2 regions of the Devosia sp. 1635 genome follow, and region 1 is predicted to be linked to the other one. Evidence: riboswitches for the same ligand, from Rfam matches in the RefSeq annotation. Region 1 holds a riboswitch; the other holds the start of a gene.
What was found. Region 1 has a riboswitch for thiamine pyrophosphate ahead of HRU92_RS01235 (YkoF family thiamine/hydroxymethylpyrimidine-binding protein). Riboswitches for the same ligand answer to the same signal wherever they lie in the genome.
Positions count from the first base shown of each region.

Region 1 (10,901 bases):
GAGAGCTTGGCCAGCGCGTGCTCAGGCACCATGAACCCATTCAACTGCACCAAGCGCTCTTCCGCCTGCGCCCGCGTCGGGGCAGCAATAGGCACGATGCCAGGGTAAATCAGCAGGCTTTCCGGTGGCCGGCCGTGGCGGGAAGCCCTTGCCTTCATGTCGCGATAAAACAGTTGCGCCTCGGCAAGATCGGCCTGAACCGTGAACACCAGATCGGCATAGCGCGCCGCGAAATCACGCCCGGCCTCAGAGGCGCCGGCCTGCGCCAGCAAAGGGCGGCCCTGCGGCGAGCGCGGCACGTTCAGCGGCCCGCGGGTTCGCACGAACTGACCGTGATGATCTACTGTCCGAACCTTTGCGAGATCAAGATAGCGGCCCGCCTGCTTGTCCGCGATCCGGGCATCGGCCTGCCAGGAACTCCAAAGTGCCAGCACAGCCGCGGTGACATCTGCGGCCCGCGCATAGCGCTCGCCATGTTCAGGCATGGCGTCGAGCCCGAAATTGTGGGCCTCAAGCGCATTGGAGGAGGTGACGACATTCCAGCCCGCCCGGCCACCGCTGAGGTGATCGAGCGAAGCAAAGCGGCGGGCGAGATGAAAGGGATGATCAAAGCTGGTCGAGGCCGTACCGATTAGCCCAATCCGCTCCGTCACTGCCGCCAGCGCCGAAAGGATGATGAAGGGGTCCATCGCGTCCGAGAGGTGCCGGTCGGCGCTTTGCTGCAGCGCCAGTACATCGCCCAGAAACAAAGCATCGAACCCACCCGCTTCAGCCCGACGAGCGATGTCGGTCCAATAGCCCAGATCAGTCGAGGCCAGCGCATTGCTTTCAGGCATGCGCCAGCCTGCTTCATGACTCCCCAGCCCATAGATCACCGCGTTGAGCCCCATGCGCCGCCTTGGTGTCACGGCGCGGCTTCCACATAGGCGCTGGTATAGTAGCCGGAGAAGTCAGGCTTGGCGGCCAGAGGATTGCCGTCGCCGTCCTTGAGGATGCCGGCTTCAAACAGGAACGTGCCCATCGCCTCCATCTTGGCGGGATTGATGACGCCCACGGCCCCAATCTCGGCCCGCAGGTAGTGCCCATCGATCAGCGCCTGCAGCGATGCGCGCACAAAGTCCCGGTCCAGCAGCGCGTCGCTATTGGCTGCGACCAGAATATCGGTCGCCTCGTCGGGATGGGCGACGGCATAGGCGTAACCGCGCTGGCTCGCGCCAAGGAACGCCTTGGCAGTGTCCGGGTGCTCAGCCAAAAAGGCGCCGGTGGTGCCGATGAAGTTGGTGTGCTGGTCGGGCACGCCCCAATCGGCATAGCGGAAGGCACGTTGTGGGCGCCCGTCTCGCTCCGCCTTGACGCCTTCCCAGGTATAAACTTCAAGGGTAAAATCCACCGCGCCGTTGGCCAGCGCTTCATAGGCCGAAGTGCCCAGGGTGACCGTCTCGAATTCCCCCCGGCCGCCATCGGCGCGGATGATCGTGCCAATCAGGGCACTCTCCCAGTCGCTGCCAAAGCCGGCATAAGTCTTGCCGTCAAGGTCCTTGGGGCTTTGGATATCCTGCCGGTCGCCGTTGAACACCAGGCGCCCCGTTTCGGTCTGCACCAGTGCATAAGTCGCGACCAGATCGACCCCGGCCGTGCGCTGGGTGAACAGGCCGATGGAGCCAAGAATACCGAAATCTGCCACCCCATTGGCCACGAGCGTGCCAGCGGAAGTGTCGGAATAAGGCAGGATCTCAACTGCGACCCCCGCATCCTCATAAAAGCCCTTGGCTTGGGCAACAAACAGGCCGACATGGTTGGTGTTGGGCGTCCAGTCCAGCGCCATGGTCACCGGCACCGGCTGGGCCAGTGCGGGTGGACTGGCGAGGGCGGCGGCAAGGCCAAGGATCAGCAGCAGGCGCGAAAGCGGCATGATTATTCCTCCGGTTCAAACAAGGTCTGCAGGATATCGGCTTCGATTTGGGCGATGACCGCCGACCCTGCTGGGGGTCGCGGATGCTCAAGCGGCACGTCGATGCGGCGCACGATCTGCGCTGGGCGCGGCGACAACAGGTAGATCCGGTCGGACAACAGCACCGCTTCGCGGACATCGTGGGTGATCAGCAACACGGTCCAGCGATGGCGCGTCCACATCCCAGCCAGCCAGCGCTGCATTCGCGTGCGGGTCAGGGCATCCAGGGCTCCGAAAGGCTCGTCGAGCAGCAGCATGGATTTATGCTGCACCACTGTGCGCAGCAGCGCTGCACGCTGCCGCATGCCGCCGGAAAGCTGCGCGGGGTAATGGTTTTCAAATCCGGCCAAACCAAACTCAGCAAACAGCGGCTGGACCGCCGCCCGCGCCGCCTTGCGCGTCATGCCCGCCACCTCAAGGCCAAGCGTGGCATTGTCGATGATCCGCCGCCACGGCATCAGCGCATCGCGTTGCGGCATGAAGGCAAAGGGGTGGCTCTTTGGGGCGAGTGGCGCCCCATCAAACAGCATTTCCCCACCATCAGTGGACACCGCTCCGGTCAGCAGCTGTAGGATGGTGGATTTACCAGCGCCGGAAGGGCCGAGGATCGAAACGAACTCTCCTGCTCCAACGCTCAAGTTGATGTCGGCCAGAACTTCGGAATCGCCAAAGCTCTTGCCCAAGTTGCGCAGTTCAAGCCTGGGCGTGGTCATGGGCGCCTCTGCGCCAAGCGGGTCCAGGGCATCGTCAGCCGCTGCACCAAGACGGTAGCGCCAAACAGGAGCAGGGTCAGCGTCGCGCTGACGACGACGGCGGCCAGCACCAGGTCGGGGCGAAAATTGTTCTTGGCATTGAGAATATAGATGCCCAAGCCCCGGACCGCCCCGGCATATTCGGCAAAGATCGCCCCGACTACGGCATAGGTGATGGAAATGCGCAGCCCGGCAAAGTAATAAGGCAAGGCCGAAGGCAGCCGCGCCATCCTGAACCGGCGCCACCGCGAGGCTCCCATGGACGCCAACAGCCCCTCGATATCGCGGTCGGTGGAGTCATAGCCCTGCACCAGCGCCACCAGCATGGGGAAAAAGGTCACCAGTGCCACGAGCACGATCTTGGGCGTCAGCCCGAAGCCGAACCAGAGCACGATGAGCGGCGCGATGGCGACCAGCGGCAGGGTCTGGGTGATGATGAACACCGGAAACAACGCCCGCCGTACCGGGCGAAAGAAGTCCACCACGACCGAAAACAGCAATGCGGCGCAGAGCGAGCAGCCGAAACCCAAAATGGTGGCCTGCAAGGTCGCTAATGTGTGCCCGGCCAGCGCGTCCCGGTTCTGGTAGCCTTGGACGATAATGCGGGATGGCGCCGGCAACGCCGTTGGGGAGATGCCCGAAAGCTGCACATAAGCTTCCCAGGCCAGGATCAGGGTCACCACCGAAAACACGGCGGGCCCTGCGTAACTGAGAAACCGGGCGACAAGTCGCCCGAAGGAGAACAACTGCGCCATGCCAGACCTTCCGCTCAGCGCGCGCTAGGGCTGTTGGCCGACACGGTCAGGTCGATAGTGACATGTCCCTCGGGCGGTCCAAACCGGCAAAAGGCCTGCTCGATCGTGGCGAATAGCGCACCGGTGTCGCCATTGAGCTTGGTGGCGAAATGCTTGGACTTTTCGAAGGTGCCCGACTGTTTGAGAAAGTCGATGCAGCCATAGATTTCGTCCATGTGATGGCCCTGTCCCATCACATAGAGAGACAATTGGGCCACCCCGAAGACGCCGATGTCGGGCGCATCTTGCACTGCCGCAAGCGCGCTGGCGCGCCGCTCCTCAAGAGGCGCAACCGGCCCTTCGAACAAATGGGACTGGCAGATGGCATCATCGGGCTCGCCCGGGCAGCCGCGCGAGATCGTCGCCGAAAGCACGCAATGGGTGCCGGCGCGCGCGGCGGCACTGAACAGATCGCGCATGGCGGGAAACAGCACTTCGGGCGGACCGACCAACAAGGTCGAGATGTCATCGGTCTCGATGCGCAAGCGTTCACGATAGGGATCGAGCGCACCCAGCGCGTTCATGATCACGCCGACAAAGTCGCCGGTCATTGGATAAAGGGAAATCTGTGCGCCTGAGAACATGGCCCGCCTCGCTCCGCTGGTATTACCCAGATCAGCTATAGGGTCCGAAGGCTTGCCGCCCTCATCTCAGCCCCGACCATACGGAGCACCCCTGTGGATAAAGCCAGCATAGGGCAGCATTGCCGGCAAATGCAAGCACATGTCTGCATTGGCGGAGTTGATCTTGGATCAGGCGCTTTGCGATGCTTGACGCAGTTCCTGGATTGCTTGTCCATCAGGCAAGCGCGCGCCACTTTGGAGCGTCTGCAGATAAGCTCGGGGCGCGAGGCCGTGATAGTCCTTGAACGCCCGCGTGAAAGCCGCCTCCGAGGCGTAGCCGGCTTCGCTCGCTAGTGACCCTACCGAAGTGGGGCCACTGGCGAGCTTTCTGGCGGCCAGAGTCAGTCTCCAACCTTTGAGATAGGTCAATGGCGGCTCTCCCGCCCGGTCATGGAATCGTCTGGCAAAGGCAGCGCGCGACAGCCCCGCCACCTTCGCCATGCCCTCGACAGTCCATTTGGCGGCGGGATCGGCATGGATCGCCCGGAACACCTTGGCAAGGTTGGGATCCTTCATTGCCGGCAACCATCCGGCGGAATGCCCGGCGCGCTCGGCTGCACGGCGCAGCACGTAAACCAGCAGGCTGTCGGCAAGACTTTCCACCAGGCTTTCATTGCCCAAGCCCTGGTGCTCCAGTTCCTCGGCCAGCAGCAGCACGATCGGCAAAATGCCATTGTCCTTGCGGAGCTCGGCGGCGGGCAGGTGAATGCAGGGCGGTAGCGCCGATTGTCCCAGCCGCCGCGTGCCATCCACCTGGAAGCGCCCGCAAAAGATCACCGCGTCAGGAGACTGGCTGGTGACATCAAATCCTTGTTGCACGAACTGGCTGACGGGGGGCGCCTCGCCCTTGGGGCTGGCCACGAGATCGTGGGCCTTTCCATCACTCAGGACCACCAGATCACCCTCTTCCAGCCGGAGTGGCGCTTCGCCAGCCCGGCGAAGCCAAGCGGTCCCCTGCCAGACGAGGTGAAAGGCGATCATTGCCCCCGGATCGAGCCGGAAGCCCCAAGGCTCAACCACCCGGCTGCGGACGAGGGTCATCCGGCTGCGGGCGTACATGCGGATCCATTGATCAAGCACATTCATGCCGCTCTCCTGCACCTTTTCAAGACGATCTGCAAGAAACGGGAGATCGTCTCACATGGCTTGTCCTCTCAGGGCGCGCCATCTTTCTCCTGGTTAGAAAGGAGAACGTGATGTTCAAGACCATACTTGTTGCGGCCGGAGCCGGCACAGTTGGGCAGCACCTGGCCAATCGGCTGCTGATCGCCGGGCACAGCGTCAAAATCGGCACAAGGCGAGGAGGTGACGCCAACACAGTGCTGCTGGACTATAGTCAGGCCCCGACTTTTGAAGCGGCGCTTGCCGGCACCGATGCGGCTTACCTCGTCGTTCCGACCTCGGCCGAACCACATTTACTGCTTGGCCCCTTCGTCGAGGCCGCAGCGCGGCGCGGCATTAAGTTGGTGTTGCAATCAGCTCTGGGGGTGGATGCCAATGACGCCATTCCGCTGCGGCAACTGGAGCGGCAGATCGAAAGCTCAGGCGCGCCCTACGCGATCCTGCGCCCAAACTGGTTCCTCGACAATTTCCACGGGCGCTGGCACCCCGGCATCATGGAGCTTGGCCGGCTTGCGCTTCCCGCGGGCGATGCCACGACCAGCTTGATTGATGCGCGCGACATCGCCGAAGCCGCAGCGGCGCTTTCCGCGATCAGCGGCCGCACCGTCACCTACGAGGGTGTCGACGAGGCGCAGTTCAAGCGCGAGTCGGGGCGCATGAAACTGGCGCCAGCTCTGGTTGAACAGATGCTGCCGATCTTTACTGCTACTCGCGCGGGTCATTTCAGCCAGGTCACTGACGATTTCAGCCAACTCACCGGGCGACCGGGCCGGCGGCTCGTCGATTATCTGGCTGACAATGCCTGGCGCTTCGCCGTCCCAGTTGCGCAGAACGAAGTCCAGAGAGCAGCGGTCAGTCGTTGATTTGCCGCCTCACGGCGCCACGCCCGGGGAATGCAGCTATTATCCCGGGCGTTGATTCTGTTTGCAGGCTGGTAATGGACCCGTTGAATGTCGCCATGCTCTTGGTCCTTGCCGGCGCTGCCGCTTATGTGCAGACGCTGACGGGCTTTGCCTTTGGCCTGTTGATGATGGGCGGTATCGGCATTCTCGGGCTGCTGCCCCTGCCCGAAGCCGCGGTGATCGTGAGCATCCTCACGGTGGTCAATGCAACTCAGGTGTTGGCCCGAGGCTGGCGTAACGTGGCCTGGAGCGAGTTTCGCCTCGCCATTGGCGCCAGCCTCCTTTTGGTGGTGCTGGGTTATTTCATGCTCGAATGGCTTGCGGACGCCAATCTGGACGGACTACGCCTGCTGCTGGGCGCCGTCATCGTTGGTGCCAGCATCCAGTTGATCCTGCAGCCGCATCCGCTGCCCAACCGATCTTCTTCGGGTTCGTTCGTCCTGGTGGGTGCATTGGGCGGCTTTCTGGGCGGGATGTTCTCCACGGCCGGACCGCCCTTGATCTATCACTTCTATCGCCAACCCCTGCCAGCGGCCGCCATCAGGGACACCTTGGTGCTGATCTTTGGCGTCAACGCCTTGTTCCGGCTGTCCTTGGTGGGGTTGACCGGCAGCTTCCCCTATGAGGCAAGTTGGTGGGCGCTGTTGGCGGCGCCCGTGGTTACCGCCACCACCTATGCCGCAAAACGCTGGCCGCCGCCATTTGCGGTCCTCACGCTGCGCCGCGTGGCGTTCTCGCTGCTGCTGCTATCAGGTGTATCCCTGGCGGCGCCAGCCATTTGGCGACTGGGGTTTGCCGCGGCCGGCTGAACGTCGATCCTCGGCGTGCTAAGTTGGGCCTCGGTACACACATCGGTCTCAACCCCTTGCCCACTTCGATATGTAGATCACAAGCGGCTTGCTTCAAGCCTAGGGACCTGCCGTAAAACCCTTGCCGTATCCAAGCAAAGGGAGTGCATCGATGCGGGTATTTTTGTCGACCTATGGGTCGCGGGGTGACGTCGAACCTATTGTGGCGCTTGCAGTCGCGCTCGAGGCGGTCGGTGTGGAAGCGGTGCTGTCCGCTCCGGGCGACCAGGAGTTTGTGGAGCTTGCCGAACGTGCCGGCGTTGAGTTGGTCCCCGCCTTCATGCGCGTGCGAGAGTGGATTGCGCTCGCTCAACGATTTCCCAGCGATATCCCGGGTTACGGGATGAGGATGATCGCCGCCCAGTGCCGGACCATCGACGCGGCAGCCGCCGGCTGCGATGCAATCCTCGCGACCGGTCTTATGCCTTCGGTTGGCGCGGCTCAGTGCGTGGCCGAAAAGCGCGGCCTGCCCTTTATGCACGCATCGTTCTGCCCGATGTACCTGCCATCCGAGCACCACCCGCCACTTTCCTATCCCGGTCATTCCCGCCCAACGGGAGAGACCGACCACCGCGCACTGTGGAACCACAACCTCGAGGTGATGAACGCCCTTTTCGGCGGCACGATCAACCGACAACGGATCGCCATGGGCCTGCCGACAGTGACCGATATTCGCCAGCATGTCTTTACGACGCGCCCGCTCCTGGCTTCGGAGGCGGCGCTCTGCCCCTGGGAGCCAACCGATCTTTGTGCACCGGAGCAGACCGGGGCCTGGATCCTGCCCGACACGCGCCCGCTGCCACCCGAACTGGAGGCCTTTTTGAACGCTGGCACTCCGCCCGTTTATTTTGGCTATGGCAGCATAGCGGCGCCCAATGCCGACCGCTTGGTCCAAACCGCGGTAACCGCTATCCGCGCCCATGGGCGCCGCGCAGTTCTGGCGCGGGGCTGGGCTGGGCTCACGCTGCCCGACCAACAAAGCGACTGTTTTCTCGTCGGTGAGGTCAACCAACAGGCACTTTTCAGGCGTGTTGCCGTCGTGGTCCATCATGGCGGCGCCGGCACCACCACCACCGCTGCACGGGCGGGTGCCCCGCAGGTGATCGTGCCCCAAGGCGCTGACCAACCGTTTTGGGCACGACAGATCGAGCGGCTCGGGATTGGCGTAGCGCATCCTGGTGCCGCACCAACAATGGAGTCCCTTTGCGTCGCCCTCAACACAGGGCTCCAACCCGAAACCGCCACCCGGGCCCGGGCACTGGCCAGCACCATTGACAGCAATGGCGCTGCCCGAGCGGCAAGATTGTTGGTGGAAATCGTTGCGCAGCAAAGCTCAACCCTAGTACCGGCGCGGGTTCCATTGCTGACGGACGAGGCCGGCACTGACATTCACGCCCTCGCCCAGCGCGCCCAGGCGATGGTCGACCTTGAACTTGCCCGCATCTTGCCCGTGCGGCTGCAGGAGTTCCAGCAGCAATTCGAAGAAGTCGGCGATCTTGCCTATGGCACGCTCAATGCCGAGCTGTTCCGCCCTGTGCACGCCGCCCTGCGCGAAGCTGGCCTCAAGGCAATACCCCGATTGCCGGGAAGCTTCCAGCGCAGCCGGGAATGGGGCAATGCGGACGAAACCCATCAGCAACGCTGGATGTGGTCGATCATCAGCGGTGCCGACGGCAAGCCAATCGGCTCCCTCGCCGTCGGCAGTCACCACGATCACTCCTGCTTCCGGCTGCCCCGCAGCCCCGAGATCATCGCGCTGCGCGCCACCGTCCCCTAGCAGGATTGTCGCGGAGATCGCCCAGACCTACCCACAATACGCCGAGCAAGAGGATTTCAAGCACTGGTACGCCGCCTATCTTGGGCGGCAGTCGTCGACTTGACCTTTATGCCATTCAATTGGTCCGGCTCTGCTGGCCACGGAACAAGGCGCCGTGCTCGCGCATCAGCGCCGCAATGCGCTCGCTGACGGTACGCACGGCAAAGCTGTGGCGCTCCTCGTGATGGGCCACGAGCCACTGTTCGGTTTCGAGTTCGGGGATAGCCTCCGCTAGGCGCGCAAGCCGCGGATCGCTGTCACCGACGAAGCAGGGGAACACGGAAATGCCGGCGCCTGCGGCCACGAGTTCGAGCACGCTCAAGGCATCATTGCCGCGCACGGCAATGCGGTCGCCGTGACGGGCATGCAGCCATCGGGCAGAATGGGTCTGGCTGGCTTCCCCGGCCACGCCGACAAAGTAACCGGCCGCAACCCCGCTGACGAGTTCTGGCCTGGCATAAAGCCCATATGCCACCTTGCCGATCAGTCGCCCCACCAACCATTGCTCGGTGGGGCGCTGGTTGCGGATGCCCAGATCGGCATGGCGCCGACCAATATCGACCTTCTGGTTGGCGGTCACCAGTTCAAGCCCGAAGCGATCCGTGGCTGTCCATACCCGGCCGATCTGCCGACCAAGAAAAGCGGAGGTCCATGGTCCCGCCGAAACCTGCACCACCCGTTCCCCGATGGCCCCATCCTTCCAGCGCTTGAGCGCGAGCATGGATGCTTCAACCTCTTCGGCCCGCACCAGGAGCTCTTCCCCAACCGGCGTCAGGCGATAGCCGGTCTGGGAGCGCACGAAAAGCCGCTCGCCGACCTGCCGCTCCAGCGCCGTGATCCGGCGTCCCAGGGTTGCCGCAGATACGCCAGTCTTGCTCGTGGCGGCCGTCAGCCCGCCCAAGCGGGCAACATCGAGGAACAGTCGTAATCCGTCCCAGGACAGGTCCATTTTTCAATCCTGCAAAGCCCTTTGCAGCGTCGATCGTAGCCGATCCCCGGGAAGACGCGCAATAAACACAGCCGTAGCCGGCGCTACAGAGCGCGTCAGGGCTGCGCATCACCGCAAAACTGCAACATCAACCGCTTCGCAACATGATCGGAGGCTTGGATGTTTGGACGACTTCTTTGCAAGATCAAAAACTGGAGAAAGCAACAGATTGCCCGGCGCAAGCTGGCGCTCCTTGACGATTGGCTGCTCGCCGATCTTGGTGCCGAGCGAGGGTCGCTCAACCAATTTGTTGCTCACCACACTCACTAGGGGGTCGGCATGACAACCACACGTATTTTTGGGCGCACGGGCTGGAAGGTCGGCGCGGTCGGCCTCGGCTGCTGGGCTATCGGGGGCGAGTTCACGCTTGATGGCCGTAGCGACGGCTGGGGCGCCGTTGACGACAGCCAGTCCGTTCGCGCCATCCACCTCGCACTCGAGCTTGGCGCCAATCTCTTTGACAGCGCCGATGCCTATGGCACCGGCCATAGCGAGGAAGTGCTGGGCGCCGCACTGCAAGGTCGCCGCGACCAGGCCGTGATCGCGACCAAGTTCGGCTTCACCTATGACGCCGAGCGCCGCGCTTTAGGCGCCGTAGATGTAAGTTCGCGCTATATCCATTGGGCCGTGGCGCAATCGCTCAAGCGACTGAAGACCGATGTGATCGATTTTTACCAGATTCATCCCGGTACACTTGGCGATCAGGAGGCGGAGCAGGCCGGCGAGGCTTTGGAGCGCCTGGTTGAAAAAGGGCAGATCCGAGCCTGGGGCTGGAGCACGGATGATGCCGCGGCGGCCCGCCGCATGCTGAAGTTCCCCAACTTTGCCGGTGTGCAACAGGAACTCAACATCCTGCACGACGGGCCTGCCATGCTGTCGCTCTGCGCGGAAGCCGGACTGGCCAGCTTGAACAGGTCGCCCTTGGCCATGGGCCTGCTGTCGGGCAAGTTCAACTCTGCCAGCCGGATGGATGCTACCGATGTCCGCGGCGCGGGCCATCCCTGGGTGCGGCACTTCGAAAACGGGGTACCGACCCCACAAGTGTTGAGCCGCATCGAAGCGCTGCGGGACCTGCTCACCCAGGGCGGCCGGACCTTGGCCCAGG
Region 1 covers NZ_JABAOM010000001.1:228,291-239,191, reverse strand. Annotated here, with positions in the region: gene HRU92_RS01255 (LLM class flavin-dependent oxidoreductase) at 1-908, opposite strand, end outside; gene HRU92_RS01250 (ABC transporter substrate-binding protein) at 905-1,912, opposite strand; gene HRU92_RS01245 (ABC transporter ATP-binding protein) at 1,915-2,664, opposite strand; gene HRU92_RS01240 (ABC transporter permease) at 2,661-3,458, opposite strand; gene HRU92_RS01235 (YkoF family thiamine/hydroxymethylpyrimidine-binding protein) at 3,473-4,081, opposite strand; TPP riboswitch at 4,072-4,184, opposite strand; gene HRU92_RS01230 (AraC family transcriptional regulator) at 4,250-5,206, opposite strand; gene HRU92_RS01225 (NAD(P)H-binding protein) at 5,317-6,105, shown strand; gene HRU92_RS01220 (TSUP family transporter) at 6,180-6,953, shown strand; gene HRU92_RS01215 (DUF6022 family protein) at 7,105-8,769, shown strand; gene HRU92_RS01210 (LysR family transcriptional regulator) at 8,885-9,757, opposite strand; gene HRU92_RS20430 (hypothetical protein) at 9,866-10,054, opposite strand; gene HRU92_RS01200 (aldo/keto reductase) at 10,076-10,901, shown strand, end outside.

Region 2 (10,901 bases), on a different contig from region 1:
AGCAGGGGCAGACCGAAGCAGAGGGTTGCAGTGGCGAGTATCAGCCATTGCAGCAGGCGGCTGGCGGGCCCGTCGCGCCAGGTCGTGGCGGGGGAAGAACCAAAGGCGGTGGGCACGGGGGCCAAAGCCGAGGCGGCGAGGATCACCACCGAGCAAACCGCGATTTGCGTCAGGGCGAGGCGCACGGCGCCGACGAGATCGAAATCCTGGCGGACAGCGGCGTAGATGGCGACCTCCAGCGTCTGGTTGGCCGGGCCACCGCCCAGCAGCAGCACTATAGGGAAGCTGGTGAAGGCGAGGAGAAATATGATGGCCCCGAGCCCCGGCAGGGTGCCGCGCAGGGCGGGCCAATCGATGAGGGTGAAGCGCTGCCAGGCGGAGAGGGCCAGGGACTGGCCGGTCTTGAGGCGGGCGGCGGGAATGGCGTCGAGACGGGCGAGGATGATGCGCGCGGCAAAGGCACCATCGAGAATGACATGGGCAAAGAGAATGCCCCCGAGCCCGTAGGCAGGATTGCCCAAGGGGAAGCCGAGCACGGCTTCGGCAGCGCGATTAATCCAGCCGTTGCGGCCCCAGATGGCGAGGAGCCCGAAGGCCACGACCATGCCGGGGGTGACGATGGCGGAGGCAAAGAAGGCGACGAGGAGATCGCGTCCGGGGAAGCGCAGACGATTGAGCGACCAGGCCAATGCCGTGCCGACCAGCAAGGAAAGCACGGTGGTGAGCCCGGCCTGGATCGAGGTCATGCGCAGGAGGTGGGCAATATCGATGCGGCTGGTGGCGGCGGCATCGGTGGCGGCGGCGAGAATGGACCAGAGGACGAGAGCAATCAGCCCGGCGATGGCAAGCGCGAGGAGGCAAGCGGTGGCGATGCGCAAGGGGCGGGGTGGGAGGGTCATGGTCCGGTGGTTGGCGCTAGCCTTGGAGCGGGTTGATGGGCCTGATCCCCCACCCTGTCCCTCCCCTCAAGGGGGAGGGGACGTCGGCTGATGGCGCTGGGATGGCGGAGAGTCGTTGTGTGGCTATCAGGGACTGTGTTCCCTTGATCGCCCCCCTCAGTGTGCCTCCGCTCAAGGGGGAGGGGAGGCACACTGAGGGGTTCGAAGCTTGTGGCTGTCCTGATTCCTACTGGATGGCGGCGAGCATTTCGTCGATCCAGGCGGCGCGGTTGGCTTCGAGGTCGGTGTCGCTGATCGTCAGGGTTTTCGCGGGTTGCGGGAGGGTGCCAAAGGCCGGGTTAAGGTCGGCACCCAGGTCAACCACGGGGAACATCCAGTTGGTGGTGGGGATTATCGCCTGGGCGGCGGGGGAAGCGAGATAGGCCAGGAACTGACGGGCGAGCTCGGGCTGGTCCGTGGAGGCAAGCATGCCGGCAATCTCGACCTGCACGATATGGCCCTCATCGAAGAGCGCGGCCTTGATGGTGTGATCGTCTTCATCGACGATGTGGTAGGCGGGCGAGGTGGTGTAGGAGAGCGCCATATCGGCTTCCCCGGTCAGGAAGAGATTATAGCTTTCCGACCAGTCGCGGGTGACGGCGAGGATATGGGGCTTGACGCCGGCCCAGATTTCGGGGGCACGGTCGCCATAGGCGGCCTTGATCCAGAGCACGAGACCAAGGCCGGGGGTGGCCGAGCGCGGGTCCTGGATGACGATCTTGAGATCGTCGGGGAGCGCGATCAACTCCTCGAAGGAGGCGGGCGGGGTGGCGGTGCGGTCGGTATCGTAGACAAAGGCGAAATGGGCGTAGTCGACCGGCACGAATTGCGGATCGGTCCAGGGCTCGGGGAGGGCGAGATCGCCCAGCTCCAGAGTGTGATCGGCAAAGAGGCCGGTGGCGCGGGCTTCCCCGGCGGTGGCGACGTCGAGACCGACGATGAGGTCGGCCGGGGTGGTGGCGCCTTCAAGCTGGACGCGGCGCAGGGCGCCGATGGAGGAATCGGCGGCGATGAACTCGACAGTGCAGCCGGCGCATTGGGCTTCAAAGCCTTCGGCGAGCTGGGGGCCGGGGCCCCATTCGGCGGCAAAGCCATCATAGGTATAGATGGTGAGCGCCGGTGCGGTTTGGGCCAAGGCGGGCGAGGCGGCCAGTCCGAAAAGGACCGCAAGCGCCAGGTGAGTGGTGTGGACCAAGATGGTCATCCCTTCATTGGTGTGCGGCCATGAGTGAAGGGATGGGTGTCAATGGCGGGCACGAGATGCCCTTGCCATCTCGAACTTCCTCCGCCAGCATGACCTGGTTCAGGTTCAATGGGTAATTCTCAGCTCCGGCTTGACCCGGAACACCCCAGCGAGACGCCATGATCTTATAAGAGCGCCCCCCAAGTGCAAGAGAATTTCAGCCCAGCTGCCGACGCGCCCCTGCGCTTTGCCGGACCGATCGCCATTGTGGGCGGCGGGGCGGTGGAGAGCCAAACCCTGCGTGACCTCGCGGCAGCGGGAGTGACGCTGATCGGGGCCGATGGCGGGGCGGATGCGATCGGGGCGGTAGGGCTGGTGCCTGCGGCGATCATCGGGGATCTCGATTCGCTGCAGGATCGCGCCGACTGGGAGCGGCGCACCCGCGTGTTTCACCTGCCCGAGCAAGTGACCACCGATTTCCAGAAGGCACTGCGCTCGACGCAGGCGCCGGTGACGCTGGCGTTGGGCATGACCGGCAAGCGGCTCGACCATACGCTCGCGGCACTGAGCGCAGTGCTGCAATATGCCCCCGAGCGGCACTTGCTGCTGGTGGACGAGATCGATGTGGCGCTGGCGGTGGTGGGGCGGATTGCCTTTGACGCGGCGGCCGGGGAGCGGGTGTCGATCCATCCGCTGGTGCCGATCGGGTTCGAGCGCTCGGAGGGGCTCTTGTATCCGATGGATGGCCTGCAGCTGGCGCCGGGCGGGCTGATCGGCACCTCAAATGCGGCCCTGGGCGGGCGGATCGAGATTGTGCCGGTCGATCCCGTGCCCTGGCTGCTGATCCTGCCCAAGGCTCGGCTGTGGGATCTCGTCCAGGCGTGCCAAAATCCCGCCCGGGTCTGATGACCCTGCGGTTGGTGCTGCGACATGGGGCGAAGGTCGCCTCGGTGCCGGTCGTCCGGCAAAAGGGTAGAAGGTGAAGCAAGCTTCGCCCCATGCTCTATCGGAGACTCTTCGGTGAGGACCGTCCGTGGCTAGACCCGTGCCAAACGCCAGAAGCCCTGGGGCTTCATGGACCGGGGGATGAAATCGGTCCCGGATCATCCTCGTCCCGAAGGAGCTTGGGCGACCCCAAGCCCATCCGATATCCCCGCACCGACCGTTCGTCGCGACCGCGCAGCTTGCCCGGGAACAAGGGGGATTGTGCCTGAGGTTTTCGGGGGCGGGGATAAGTTTGTGGGGTGGTGATGGCCGCCCTCGTGGTTCGAGGCTGCGCTACGCTGCGCACCTCACCATGAGGGCTCCGGCACATTCCCGCTCATTCCGCACTTCCGGGGGGTAAGGGCTTTTGGGGGGCATGAGTATGCCGGAGGCTCGATGGGCCCCGGGCTCAAGGCCAGGTTGGCATCGGCGGCGGGCTCGCAGGCGTAAAAAAGCCCTCGGGGGAAACCGAGGGCTGCATTGGTTGCTTGCGGCGGTCCAGCCTTATGCGGCGTTGGAGCGGGCAGCTTCGCGAACGGCGTCTTGCACTTTTTCGAAGGCGCGCACTTCGATCTGGCGGATGCGCTCGCGGCTGACATCGTATTGTTGGGCCAGCTCTTCGAGCGTCAGCGGATCTTCCTGCAGGCGGCGAGCCTGGAAGATGGCGCGCTCACGATCGTTGAGAACATCCATGGCATTGGTCAACAGACCCATGCGTTCGGAATATTCCTCGCTTTCACCAAGGGCAGTTTCCTGGCTGGGCGTGTCGTCGACGAGCCAGTCCTGCCATTCGGAGGAGCCTTCATCGGCGCGCATCGGCGAATTGAGCGAAGCATCGCCCGACAAGCGCGCATTCATCGAGACGACGTCATCCTCGGTGACGTTGAGGGTGGTCGCGATCTGCTTGATCTGGTCGGGATGGAGCGAGCCATCGTCGAGCGCGGCGATCTGGCCCTTCACCTTGCGCAGGTTGAAGAACAGCCGCTTCTGGGCAGCGGTGGTGCCGATTTTCACCAGCGACCAGGAGCGCAGGACATATTCCTGGATCGCAGCACGAATCCACCACATCGCATAGGTCGCAAGTCGGAAGCCCTTGTCGGGCTCGAAGCGCTTGACCGCGTGCATGAGCCCGACATTGCCTTCCGAGATCACTTCGGCAATGGGCAGGCCATAGCCGCGATAGCCCATGGCGATCTTGGCAACCAGGCGCAGGTGGGACGTAATAAGCCGTTGAGCAGCGGCCGGATCGGCGTGCTCCTTGTAGCGCTTGGCCAGCATGAATTCTTCATCGGGTTCCAGCATGGGGAACTTGCGAATTTCCTGAAGATAGCGGCTCAAGCCTCCTTCGGCAGAAAGGACAGGCAGATTGGTCTGGGCCATTTATGCACCCCTTTTACTTATTCCCCCGCACAGGCGGGCGGATCGATCTTCGGCCGTCCTGGCGGCCCGGCGGAAGAAGTCAGGTCATAATATATGGCGTATTGCCGCAATTGTAAGGCCGCCGAATGCAGACGAACGGTGCAGGCAGCGCAAGGGTTGCCCGTGGTGCGGGCATTAGGGGAGGGCCGGCCTGCACTTCTCGGTTACCGGCCCCCGCAAATCCTAGCGGGCGAAGGCCTTGTCATAGGGCTCGAGCGCTTCCTCGAGCGCCACAAGGTCAGGCGGGAGGGGGGCTTCAAAGAACATTTCCTCTCCGGTTACGGGATGCTCGAAGCCGAGCTCGGCCGCATGGAGGGCCTGCCGGCCTAGCGCAACGATGGGTGCGGCGACCTCGGGAGGCAGGCGGTTGATCTTGGTGGCGTAGCCCGAGGCATAAACGGTGTCGGAAACCAGGGGGTGGCCGACATGAGCCATGTGGACGCGGATCTGGTGGGTGCGGCCGGTTTCCAGCTGGCACTGGATGCGGGTGATGTCCCAGCCATCGCCGCCAAAGCGCTGCTCGACCATGTAATGCGTGATGGCTTCGCGGCCATCCTTGCGCACGGCCTGCTTGAGCCGATTATTGGCGTCGCGCCCGAGGGGCGCCTCGATCGTGCCCTTGGCCGTTTCGGTGGAGCCCCAAACATAGGCGATATAGGCGCGATGGAGCGGACCGGTGCGGCCATGATCGGCAAATTGCGCGGACAGATGCTGGTGGGCCAGATCGGTCTTGGCCGCGACCATGACCCCTGAGGTGTCGCGATCGAGGCGATGAACGATGCCGGGCCGGCGCACGCCACCAATGCCCTGCAGGCTCGCGCCGCAATGATAGATTAGCGCGTTGACCAGGGTGCCCGAAGGGCTGCCGGGAGCGGGGTGGACCACCATGCCGACGGGCTTGTTGACTACGATCAGCTGATCATCCTCGTAGAGGATATCAAGGGGGATGTTTTCGGGCTTGGGCTCGGGATCTTCGGGCGGCGGGGCGAGGAGGGTGATTGTTTCGCCGGCCGTTACGCGATATTTGGGCTCGCTGATCGGCTGGCCGTTAAGGGATACGGCTCCGCCCAGGATCAGGTCCTTGAGGCGGCTGCGGCTGAGCGCCGGGTGTGCCTTGGCCAGAACGGCATCGAGCCGGCCGCCGGCCTGTTCGGTAGTGATAGTGAATTGGACTTCGTCGCCCTCGAAGTCGTCAGCGGTTAGGTGTTCCATGAGCGATCCTTCAAATACCGGCCCGGTGGGCCAAGATGCCGAGCGTTTGTCGCCCGAAGCACAAGCCGTGCTGGGAAAGGCGCGCCGGTCGTTCGGCATCTCCATCGGCATTCTGCTGCTGGGCTTTATGGCGATTGGCTTTGCCATTGTCTATCGGGTGATGCGCGACGCACCGCCGCCCAGCATGGCCCAAACGCTGAGCGTGCCCGCCGGGGCCGAAGTGGTTTCGGCCACCACGGGCGATGGCGCGATCAATGTGCTGTATCGTCTTGATGGGGCGATGGTGCTGGCATTGTTCGATCGGGGCACGGGCGAACATATCAGTTCGGTGCAGATCGTTGCGGACGGTGCGCCCCGGCTTTAGCGCCCCTGGATTTCGCGCAGCGCTGCCATACGGTCGGTGACGCTGCCGCCGCGTCTGGCTGTGGCAATAGGCCCAGGTGGTGGTGGCGCCGCAGGGGTTTCCTCGCGCCCATCGGCAAAGCGCTGGATGCGATCAAACAGGCTTTCTTCGGCTGGCGGGGGCTGCTGGGGCGGCTCGGTATCGGCGGCGTAAACGATGCGGCTGGTATCGGCGGCAATGGCGTCGAGCTGGGCGCGCAAGGCGGTTTCATCGAGCCGCTCGGTTTCCCAATCGGCCATGATGGTGGTTTCCACATGGTTGATGCGACGATGCAACTGGCCGAGCTGGTCTTCGAGGTTGAGCTCTTCTGCAAGCGCCGGGGGCATGGTGCCATCGGCCTGGGCGGCGGTTTGCCCGGCCATGGCGTCCAGGCTGGAGCCGGCTTCGGCAATGCGCGCCTGGGCGATCTCAATGCTTTCGGCCTCTTCGAGCGCGGCTTCTTCCAGGGCGGCCTGCTCGAGCGCGGCCTGCGCGTATTCGTCGCGCAACGCCTGGATCTCGGCCGTGCGGTTTTCAAGGTCGCGCTCACGCATGCGCAGTTGCTGGGCAAGATCGGTGGTTTCGCGCTCGAGTTCGAGCACGCGATCACGCAATGCCGCTTCGCGGGCTTCGAGTTCCGTCATCTTGTCGACGGCGCTGTCGCGCTCGGCCCGCATGGCGCCAAATTCTGCGCGTCGGTCATTGTATTCGCCCACCTGTTCGGCGAGACGGGCGCGCAGCCCCTCGATTGTGGTTTCGAGCCGGCGCGTTTGGAGGGCGAATTCGGCGCGCAGTTGATCCTTGTCGGCACGGAATTCTGCGAGGGTGATGGGGGTCGCGGCCTCGATGCGCTTTTTGGTGAGGCGGACAGCGCGTTTCCACACCGCGGGCAGGATGATCACGGCCAAGAGCCCGGCAAACAGCAGGCCGAGGGCGAAATACATGATGTTTTCGATCATCATCGTGCGAACTCCGGAACCAGGCCGTCCAGATGCGGTCGACAGGAAGCTGACTTAAGCGCCGCAAAGGGTAGTGGTCGGGCCATTGCTTAGCGGTTCCGGTGGTCTACGTCACGAAAAAGCCGGAGGGTGCACGCCTCCGGCTCGCAGCATCTACCAAAGCGCTGATATCAGAAAGGGTTCCAGGTGGGCTGCTGGGTGAACTTGAGATAGCCGATATTAACGCCCAGCCGCGCGCCCACGCCCGAGCGGATCGGGACCATGATGGCGTTGCCGTACTTGATCACCGTCATGCCGAAGCCACCCACCACATAGGCGGAGCCATCAACGCCGGCGAAGCGGCCGAACACGTCATTGGTGCTGGAGAGATTGTAGACCAGCATCATGACCTTGGAGCCATCGCCGCCAACGTCAAAGCCAAGGCTGGGGCCTTGCCAATAAAGGGGCAACTCGCCGGCATTGCGGGTGTAAAGCCGGCCTTCGCCGTAACGGGCGCCGGCAAACAGCGCGCCGCCAGCGTCTTCGCCCAGGATGTAGCCGTTGGGCAGGCCGAACTCGGAAACGGCGCGCTCAACGAGGGATGCGAGGCCCTGGGCAGCGGAGCCGAAAAACTGGTGGCCCTTGTCGACCAACTCATCGCCGGAATAGCTGTCGCTGAGCGAGCCTTGGGCAAAGGCAGGAGCGGCGCCAGCGAGGGCGAGGAGCAGGGTCAGGGTGCAAAGCAGGCGTTTGAACATGGTGTTCCCCCTAAAACAGGCGAGCCGGGACTTCGCAAGACTTTAAAGTTTCTCGGTCATGGTTGGTCGGGCCAGCGCTGGACAAGGGCTGGCCCGTGGATCAATGATGACGCAAACCCGTAAACAAATCTTAACCATGCTTGCCTTTGTTCTGCCGCTTTTGGGGGGCGGCGCGGCACCGGCATGGAGCCAGTCAATCAACACGGCCGTGGTAAGCGATCCCCTTACCGGGCTGGCGCTCGGGGGCATGGATCCGGTCTCCTATTTCGTGGAAAGCCAGCCGGTGCCGGGACGCAGCGAGTTCGAATATGAGTGGGGCGGGGCACCCTGGCAGTTTAGCAGCGCGGCCAACCGCGACGCCTTTGCGCGGGCGCCGCAGATCTATGCACCCCAGTTCGGGGGCCATGCGGCGATGAGCATGGCGCGCGGCTTTTTGTCGGACGGCGACCCGGCAATCTACACGGTCTTCAAGCAGCGTCTTTATCTGTTTTATTCGGCGGCGAGCCGGGAAGCCTTTTTGCTGGCGCCCAACGCCGCGGCCCGCGAGGCACAAGCCAATTGGGCGGTTTTGTCCAAATCTCTGGTCTGGCAATAGTGCAGAAGCGCAACCCCCACTAAGGTCGGCGCAAGTGATTCGAACGCGCCCCTGATGGAGAAAACCCATGGCCGATATCATCGAGCTCAAGGCAACCGACCTTGCGGCAATGTTGTGCAGCCGGGTCTGTCACGACCTGATCAACCCGATTGGGGCGATTGGCAACGGGCTTGAGGTTCTGGCCGACCCCACGCAGGGTGACATGGCTGAAGGCGCCCGCGACCTGATCGCCAGCGCGGCCAATCAAAGCCGGGCCAAGCTCGAATTTGCGCGCCTGGCTTATGGTGCCTCCTCGACGGCGGGCACCGATATCGACACGCGCGAATGCGAGCGGGTGGCGCGGATCTATTTCGAGATCGAGAAGGCCGATCTGGAGTGGCAGGTGCCGCTGATCCTGCTTCCCAAGCACAAGGCCAAGCTGTTCATGAACATGCTGCTGATCGCAGCAGGCTCGGTGCCGCGCGGTGGCACGGTTACGGCTAGTATCACTGGACCGGCCGGAGCGGAGGTGTTTGAGTTCACCTCGTACAGCGATCCCGAGAAGCGGCAAAAGACGCTCGTGCCGTCAGGCGCGGCGGGATTGCTCTCGGGCATGCCCGAAGAGGGCGCCGTGGATGCGCGCGGCATCCAGCCCTTTTATACAGGCCTGCTGGCTCGGATGACCGATATGGAGATCAGCATCGGGCTTGAGGACGGCAAGTTCTACCTGCGTGCGCTGCCCAAGCCGCCCATCCAGGAAGAAGCTGCACCCGAGGCGCTAACCATTCCGTAGGCAGTTGCCATTCATAGTTGTTTCCGAGCCTTTGGCCGGGGAAACACATTCATGAAGTCGTGCCTGATCGTCGATGACTCGAGTGTGGTGCGCAAAGTGGCGCGCCGCATTCTCGAAGACATGGACTATATTGTCGAGGAGGCCGAGGACGGGCAGGAGGCTATCGACAAATGCCGCCTCGAGATGCCCGACGCGATCCTTCTCGACTGGAGCATGCCCATCATGGGTGGGCTCGAGTTCCTCAAGCATCTGCGCGGCTATGTCGGAGGCGAGCGGCCGCACGTCGTTTATTGCACGGTCGAGAACGATATTGGCGCTATTGCCATGGCGCTCAAGGCCGGCGCCAGCGACTATATGATGAAGCCGTTTGACCGGGCCTTGCTGGAAGCCAAGTTCGACCTGGACCGCGCGCTTCCGTCAGCCGAAATCGCCTAACAGCAAAAGGCCCGGGCGAGAACCGCCCGGGCCTTTTGCCGTCTTGAGCGAGCCAGCCGCGCCTAAGGGGTGCGGGTGAAGCTTGCGCCGGCAAGGACGCAATCGGGTGCTTCGCCGATGGTGAAGGCCGGGCCAGAGCCCTGGATGGGGCAGGTCATCGGAAAGGTCGCCGAGCCGATATTGCCGGTCGCATCGGTGAAGGTCAGCGCCTCGGCGGTAGCGGTGTAGCGGCCCGATACCGAGCGGCCGTGGCGATCGGTCATGGTAAAGCTGTCGTCATCATTGAGCACCACGGCAATGCCGCCGGCGGGGCCTTCGGCATTGGCCTCGTAGCGACCCACCAGGGCGGCATTGGCGGCGTCGCGCTGGGCGGTGGCCGAGGCGATCTGGGCTTCAAGGTCCGAGAGCTCCTTGCCGCGGGCAGCCAGCGTATTGGTCAAGTCCGTCACCTGCGGCTGCAGCTGATCGCGCTGGGTCTGGTAGCCGGCGACATCCTTGGAGAGCTGGTCGCGCTGGGACTGGAGATCGGCGATCTGGGTCTGCAGGTCCGCCAGCTGGGTGCCGCTGGTCTCGGTCTGGGCGGCAATATCGGCCAGGCGGGTCTGGATCTCGGTTTCCTGTCCGCGGGCGGCCTGCAGCTGCTGTTCGCCCTGGGCGAGCTGGCTGGTCACCGCAGCGGCTTCCTCGGTCAGCTGAGCGACGGCGGCGCGGGTTTCGGCTTCCTGGGCGCGGGCCTGTTCAAGCCGCTGGCCAATTGCGGTCATCTGCTCGTTAAGGGCAGTAACCTGGTTCTGCGCTTCTTCGCGGGCGGCTTCTGCTTCGGCGCGGCGCTGATCGCTTTGGGCGAACTCTTCCTGGATCGCCGCAATTTCAGCCCGGCGGGAATTGAGGGTTTCAGTGGTGCTGGCCAGCTCAGCACTGACGCCATCCAGTTCGCCCTGAGCGGTGTCGCGCTGGGTGGTCAGTTCGTCCAGTTGGGCCTGGGCGGCGGTGGTTTGCTCCTGGACCGCCTCGAGATCGCCGCTTGCGGTTTCGAGGTCCGCCAACTGCATCTGCAGCGCGCTACGCTCGTCGGTCAGCGCGGACACCTGGCCTTGCAGGTCGCCATTGGTTGAGCTCGAGCTGATCCAGGTTGCCAAAAAGGCAATCCAGCCGACAATGGCAATAATGAGAATGGTAAGAACGAGCGGTTCGCGAAGACGCTGCGCGAGTGAACTGTCCATGTCGTGGGCCCCCTTGATTGGGAGCTAACGATAACCGGGTTGGGGAGTTCCGCAAGAGCAAA
Region 2 covers NZ_JABAOM010000002.1:695,360-706,260, reverse strand. Annotated here, with positions in the region: gene HRU92_RS10260 (hypothetical protein) at 1-899, opposite strand, end outside; gene thiB (thiamine ABC transporter substrate binding subunit) at 1,126-2,142, opposite strand; TPP riboswitch at 2,200-2,300, opposite strand; gene HRU92_RS10250 (thiamine diphosphokinase) at 2,326-3,027, shown strand; gene rpoH (RNA polymerase sigma factor RpoH) at 3,610-4,485, opposite strand; gene HRU92_RS10240 (RluA family pseudouridine synthase) at 4,708-5,736, opposite strand; gene HRU92_RS10235 (DUF6476 family protein) at 5,735-6,100, shown strand; gene HRU92_RS10230 (hypothetical protein) at 6,097-7,080, opposite strand; gene HRU92_RS10225 (DUF1134 domain-containing protein) at 7,248-7,814, opposite strand; gene HRU92_RS10220 (YHS domain-containing (seleno)protein) at 7,951-8,409, shown strand; gene HRU92_RS10215 (histidine phosphotransferase ChpT) at 8,477-9,181, shown strand; gene HRU92_RS10210 (response regulator) at 9,233-9,616, shown strand; gene HRU92_RS10205 (hypothetical protein) at 9,679-10,839, opposite strand.
Region 2: another riboswitch for thiamine pyrophosphate. It lies ahead of thiB (thiamine ABC transporter substrate binding subunit); the one in region 1 lies ahead of HRU92_RS01235 (YkoF family thiamine/hydroxymethylpyrimidine-binding protein).